2 regions of the Synechococcus sp. WH 7805 genome follow, and region 2 is predicted to be linked to the other one. Evidence: predicted binding sites of a transcription regulator. Region 2 holds the regulator's gene; the other holds the start of a gene.
What was found. The regulator HrcA, encoded in region 2, represses chaperone genes, less so after heat shock. The targets are predictions, from matches to a motif close to TTAGCACTCNNNNNNNNNGAGTGCTAA.
Positions count from the first base shown of each region.

Region 1 (3,417 bases), 300 kb from region 2:
GCCAGCCAGCTTGGCCAGACGCTCCTGCAGCTTCTCCTTGTCATAGGTGGACTCGGTTTCGTCCATCTGCTTCTTGATCTGCTCGCAGCGGGCCTTCACGGCCACTTCATTGCCCTCAGCAACGATCGTGGTGGTGTCCTTGTTGATCGTCACGCGGCGGGCAGTGCCCAGCATCTCGATCTTGGCGTTCTCGAGCTTGAGGCCGGCGTCCTCAGTAATCAGCTGACCGTTGGTCAACACAGCCATGTCTTCGAGCATGGCCTTACGGCGGTCACCGAAGCCAGGAGCCTTCACGGCAGCCACGTTCAGCACACCACGAAGACGGTTCACCACCAGGGTGGCCAGAGCTTCCTTCTCGATGTCCTCAGCAATGATCAGCAGAGGCTTGCCAGTGCGGGCAATCTGTTCCAGCACCGGAACAAGATCCTGCACCAGGCCGATCTTCTTATCGGTGAGCAGGATGTAGGGCTCATCCAGCACCGCTTCCATGCGCTCGGTGTCGGTGGCGAAGTAGGGAGAGATATAACCCTTGTCGAAACGCATGCCCTCGGTGACCTCCAGTTCGGTGGTCATCGACTTGCCCTCCTCCAGGGAGATCACGCCTTCCTTACCGACCTTGTCCATGGCGTCGGCGATCATCCGACCCACTTCCTCATCGTTACCAGCGGAGATGGTGCCCACCTGAGCGATGGCGTTGCTGTCGCTGATCGGGTTGGCCTTGTTTTTGATCTCGGCCACGAGGAAATCGGAGGCCTTATCGATGCCTTTCTTCAGCGTGATGGCATTAGCGCCAGCAGCCACATTGCGCAAACCGGCCTTCACCATGGCGTGGGCCAGGACAGTGGCGGTGGTGGTGCCGTCACCGGCAGCGTCGTTCGTTTTGGAGGCGGCCTGACGGATCAGAGCAACACCTGTGTTCTCGATGTGATCCTCGAGCTCGATCTCTTTGGCGATGGTGACACCGTCATTGATGATCTGAGGGGCGCCGAACTTCTTTTCCAACACCACGTTGCGACCTTTAGGGCCGAGGGTGACGGCAACGGATTCAGCCAGGATGTCGATGCCTTTCTCGAGAGCGCGGCGTGCGTTCTCGTTGTAGATGATGCGCTTAGCCATGGGAGGCGATGTTTAAAGAGTTGGAGTGATGATCAGCTTGTCTGGATCGCAGCTTCAAGGGCTGAAGGCGATTCCATTCGGCGCTGTCTCAGTTGACGACAGCCAGGATGTCCTTCTCGGACAGGAGCACATACTCGTCACTGCCGAGTTTGATGTCGGTTCCGGCGTACTTGCTGTAGAGAACTTTGTCGCCGACGCCGACTTCAGGAGCTTGACGGGAGCCGTCATCGTTGGGTTTGCCGGGGCCAACCTGAACCACCTCACCCACTTGGGGCTTTTCCTTGGCGGTGTCAGGGAGAAGGATGCCACCAGCGGTCTTCTCCTCTGATTCGGAGACCTTGACGAACACACGATCGCCGAGAGGCTTGACGGTGGAGACGCTGAGAGAAACAGCTGCCATGGGGGACTTGCGGGAGCAGGGACAGGGCGCCGAAGCGCGAAAGCGACCCGAGCTGGCACTCAAGGTCACCGACTGCCAACCTATGCGCGCTTGTCTCCCTCAGACCACGAATTGAGTGTGCGGGTGACCGAACCCTTCGATCCCGCTCATTGCGGTGGTATCGTTGCGCCGCTCGAGAAGGGTGCGCACGTCGCGTCCCTCACACACCTCCTTTCCTATGGCCGCTGCTGCTCCCGCCTCCGCAGGTACCAATGGCGTTGTTCGCCAAGTCATTGGCCCGGTTCTGGACGTGGAATTTCCTGCCGGCAAGCTGCCCAAGATTCTCAACGCGCTCCGCATTGAAGGAACCAATACAGCAGGTCAACCAGTAGCCCTCACCGCAGAAGTGCAGCAGCTGCTGGGTGATCACCGTGTTCGTGCTGTGGCGATGAGCGGCACCGACGGCCTGGTCCGTGGCATGGAAGCTCTTGATACAGGCGCACCGATCAGCGTTCCAGTGGGTGAAGCCACCCTCGGACGCATCTTCAATGTCTTGGGCGAGCCCGTTGACGAACAGGGCCCTGTGAACGCCTCTGCGACAGCACCGATCCACCGTTCAGCCCCCAAGCTCACCGAGCTGGAAACCAAGCCCAAGGTTTTCGAAACCGGCATCAAGGTGATCGACCTCCTGGCTCCCTATCGCCAGGGTGGAAAAGTTGGCCTCTTCGGTGGTGCCGGCGTGGGTAAGACCGTTCTGATTCAGGAGCTCATCAACAACATCGCCAAAGAGCACGGTGGTGTTTCTGTTTTTGGCGGTGTGGGTGAGCGCACCCGTGAAGGAAACGACCTTTATGAGGAATTCAAGGACTCCGGCGTGATTAATGCCGAAGACCTGTCCAAGTCGAAAGTGGCTCTCTGCTACGGCCAGATGAACGAGCCCCCCGGTGCACGCATGCGCGTGGGTCTCTCTGCTCTGACCATGGCTGAGCATTTCCGCGACGTAAACAAGCAGGACGTGCTGCTGTTCGTGGACAACATCTTCCGCTTTGTCCAGGCCGGCTCTGAAGTGTCCGCGCTGCTGGGCCGCATGCCGTCAGCTGTGGGTTACCAGCCCACCCTTGGCACCGATGTGGGTGAACTTCAGGAGCGCATCACGTCCACCCTCGAAGGCTCCATCACGTCGATTCAAGCGGTTTATGTGCCCGCTGACGACCTGACCGACCCAGCACCTGCCACCACGTTTGCTCACCTCGACGCCACCACGGTGTTGAGTCGCGGTCTGGCCTCCAAGGGCATCTATCCCGCTGTGGATCCTCTCGATTCCACCAGCACCATGCTTCAGCCCGCCGTTGTGGGCGAAGACCACTACAAGACAGCTCGCGCCGTGCAGTCCACCCTGCAGCGTTACAAGGAGCTTCAAGACATCATCGCCATCCTGGGTCTCGATGAGCTCTCAGAAGACGACCGTCGCATTGTGGATCGTGCCCGCAAGATTGAGAAATTCCTTTCACAGCCTTTCTTCGTGGCTGAGATCTTCACCGGCATGCCTGGTGTCTACGTGAAACTGGAAGAAACCATTTCCGGTTTCAACCAGATCCTGGCTGGTGATCTCGACCACCTCCCTGAACAGGCCTTCTACCTCGTCGGCAACATCGACCAGGTCAAAGCAAAGGCCGAGAAGATCGCGGCTGAAGCCAAGTGAGGAATTCGGGGACCAGCACTCGCTAAAGGTCCCCGAACCCTTGATCCAGATCTAACGCCCCGCCCCCAAGTTCTCCTTTTCCATGTCCCTCACCCTCCGCGTGCTGGCACCCGACCAGAGTGTGTTCGACGGTTCAGCTGATGAGGTGATTCTGCCAAGCACCACCGGTCAGCTTGGAATTCTCCCCGGCCACGTGTCCCTGCTTGCAGCGATGGACGTG
Region 1 is NZ_CH724168.1:2,312,299-2,315,715, reverse strand. It holds gene groL (chaperonin GroEL) at 1-1,116, opposite strand, end outside; gene groES (co-chaperone GroES) at 1,205-1,516, opposite strand; gene atpD (F0F1 ATP synthase subunit beta) at 1,734-3,197, shown strand; gene atpC (ATP synthase F1 subunit epsilon) at 3,280-3,417, shown strand, end outside.
Region 1: a site for HrcA is predicted at 1,569-1,595, ahead of groES (co-chaperone GroES). Genes of this name have one in related genera too.

Region 2 (3,417 bases):
GAGGTATCGCTCAAGGGTCGCGTGCGCGGTCCGTTGCTTCGTGACCAGCACCCTGCCGCCAAAACCCTCTGCTGCTGACCTCGCCGTCAGCTCCCGTCCTGCTCGCGAGGGTCGCTTCGGGCGCTACGGCGGTCAGTATGTGCCTGAAACACTGATGCCCGCTCTGGCCGAGCTGGAACAGGCGGCCGCTGAGGCTTGGAAGGATCCTGCATTCACCTCGGAGCTCAATCGGCTGCTGAAGAGCTATGTCGGTCGGGCAACACCGCTTTATGAGGCGGAGCGTCTGACCGAGCACTACCGCCGTGCTGATGGTGGTCCGCGCATCTGGCTCAAGCGTGAAGACCTGAATCACACCGGCGCCCACAAGATCAACAACGCCCTGGGTCAGGCTCTCCTCGCTCTGCGCATGGGTAAGAAGCGGATCATTGCTGAAACCGGTGCCGGTCAGCATGGTGTGGCTACCGCCACGGTCTGCGCCCGTTTCGGCCTGGACTGTGTGGTGTACATGGGTGCTGAAGATATGCGCCGCCAGGCCCTGAATGTGTTCAGGATGCGCCTGTTGGGGGCCACCGTGCAGCCAGTCACCGCAGGGACGGCCACCCTCAAAGACGCCACCAGTGAGGCGATCCGCGACTGGGTCACCAACGTGGAGTCCACCCATTACATCCTTGGGTCAGTGGCAGGTCCTCATCCCTATCCGATGCTGGTACGCGACTTTCACGCTGTGATCGGTCAGGAAACGCGGCAGCAGTGCCGGGAAGCGTTCGGACGGCTTCCTGATGTGCTGATGGCCTGCGTCGGCGGAGGATCGAATGCGATGGGTCTGTTCCATCCCTTCGTTGAATGCACGGATGTGCGGTTGATCGGTGTGGAAGCCGCAGGTGACGGCGTGGCCACCGGCCGCCACGCAGCCACCATTACGGAAGGTCGGGTTGGTGTGCTGCACGGGGCGATGAGTCTTCTCTTGCAAGACCAGGACGGTCAGGTACAGGAAGCCCATTCCATCAGTGCCGGTCTTGATTACCCGGGTGTCGGCCCTGAGCACAGTTACCTGCGCGAGATTGGACGGGCGGAATATGGAGCCGTCACCGATGCGGAGGCGCTGGATGCCCTTCAGCTCGTGAGTCGATTGGAAGGCATCATCCCTGCTCTGGAAACGGCCCATGCCTTCGCCTGGCTGGAAACTCTCTGCCCCACACTCCCTGCGGGGACCGAAGTGGTTCTCAATTGCTCAGGACGCGGCGACAAGGACGTCAACACCGTGGCTGAACGCCTCGGAGACGCTCTCTGATTCAGCTCTGAGATTGTTCAATCAGCTCAGAAGATTGTTGAGGTGTTTCGCTACAGATTGAACGGCAGCACGTGCCGTGGCGTAAGCCATGCGCATCGGGCCCACCAGCGCAACCTGCCCGACACCACCTCCTCCGCTGCGATAGCTGGATTGAATCACGGAACAGTCGCTCAGGGCCGTGTGGGGATGCTCCCCACCGATCCAGACACAGTCATCACGGGAGGGATCACTCGGGATGAAGGCGGCTGGATTGCAATCCATCAGATCCAGGAGGGGGCGCACCTTGGCGCTGTCGCTGAACTCTGGCTGCGCCACCAGCCTGGAGACGCCGTGAACGTGAGCGCCCTGCTCGCTAGGACCAATAAAGGGATCCTTGTGCTCTAGGGCTTCCCTCAGCGCCTGACCACAGGTTTGCAGCTGCTGGGGCAGGGACTCCCAGCCGAGCTGTCCGGATCGACGTAGTTGGTCATCGGTCCAACGTTCGAGGGCTGCCACCTGATGGGCACTGCCGTGGGGTAAGCGCAAATTCAGGTGATGGGTCTGGCTGGAATCAGCCACCAACATGACCAAAAGCCTCTCCTCTGTTCGGACCAGGCGGATCGCATGCAGTCGCCGTTCTGTCGGTTGCGGCACGGTGATCAGGCTCATGAGCCCCGTGAAATCGGTCAGACGTCTTGCTAGCTGCTGCAGCAGATCGTCGAGTGCAGCCCAGCGCAAGCTCAGTTGGGTGAGTTCCTGTTCGAGATGGTGAACGGCGGCTCCAGGCTTCGGCAGCAAGCAGTCCACGTAGTGTCGGTATCCCTTCGCGCTGGGAATCCGACCGGCCGATGGATGGGGCTGCACCAGCAACCCTTTTTGCTCAAGGGCTCCCATCGCGGAACGCACTGTGGCTGAGCTTGCCTGGAGCCCAAAACGCTGGACAAGGGTTTTGCTCCCCACTGGTTCAATCGTGTCCACGTAGTGATGGACCGTGGCCTGAAGCACGTCCTGTTGGCGTTGGGGCAGGAGCTCCACAGCAACTGTTGAGGTGGATTGATCGTACGAATGATTCTCTGGTTTCGAACGTGACCACCATGAATCCGATGTGGGCTTCATGGCGGGATCACCCTCAGTAGCGGGGCACAGTTGAATCCACAGCAAGACTCCAGGCGTCAATGCCGCCCTCCAGATTCCAAACGTCCTGCGAGGGATTTCGTTCCAGGAGCCAGCATCCGAAGTTCCAGCTGCGCACCCCTGCATGGCAGATCACAACCACGGTCCGAGAAGCCGGCAGTCGCTGGTCGATCTCATCCATCCACTGCTCCGCTGCGCTTAAAGGCAGATGTTCCACTGGATAAGGAAATGCGGCGATCGCTAGTTCTCGATGTTCACGAACGTCGACCAAAGACAACTCAGGCTTCTTTTGCAGCCAGGCCTCTAGCTCAGTGGCTTTCAGGGGTTGAGGGGTGCGTTGATTCATCCCATCAGTCTGGCTCCGGGCTGGCCATGAACCCTGGATGCATGAAGATGACAGTGATGTCCTCCACCGCCAGTCCATGAAAGGGCGTTCGTTCCTGCTCGCTCTGGTTGCATCGGCCATGGTGCTCCTCACCCTGGCCTTTGGGGTGTGGTGGGTGATGGCACAACAGAGTCCGCTACGGATCGTTGATCGACCGCTGGAGCTCAACCGGGCGGCTCGATTCATGCCTCGTGATGCTGAACTCACCCTGAATTGGCTGGTGGATCCGTCTCGCATCCCGGCCTATGCCCGAGCCGTCGCTCCGGTGCGTCAGAGAGAGGCCGCGAGCGAAAGCACACGCCAGCTCCGCGATGGTGCCTTCGCTTTGGCCGGGCTGAATTTCAATGACGAACTGGTGAACTGGATCGGCCCACAGGTCAGTTTTGCCGTGTTGGATCAAAGCAGCTCCAACGCTGACGATCAGGGCGGTTTGGGCTGGGTTCTGGCCCTGTCCAGTCAGGACGACGACGGAGCTCGACGCTTTTTGCAGCGTTTTTGGCAAACACGCAGCCTGGCTGGGACTGACTTGCAGATCACCCGTTATCGAGGCATGGGCGTAATCAGTGGTCGGGGTGCCCTGTTGGGTCGCGATCCTCAGCCGATTGCCACGGCATTGATCGACGATGAC
Region 2 is NZ_CH724168.1:2,010,833-2,014,249, forward strand. It holds gene WH7805_RS10140 (class I SAM-dependent methyltransferase) at 1-2, shown strand, start outside; gene trpB (tryptophan synthase subunit beta) at 41-1,291, shown strand; gene hrcA (heat-inducible transcriptional repressor HrcA) at 1,313-2,305, opposite strand; gene WH7805_RS10155 (rhodanese-like domain-containing protein) at 2,400-2,750, opposite strand; gene WH7805_RS10160 (DUF3352 domain-containing protein) at 2,788-3,417, shown strand, end outside.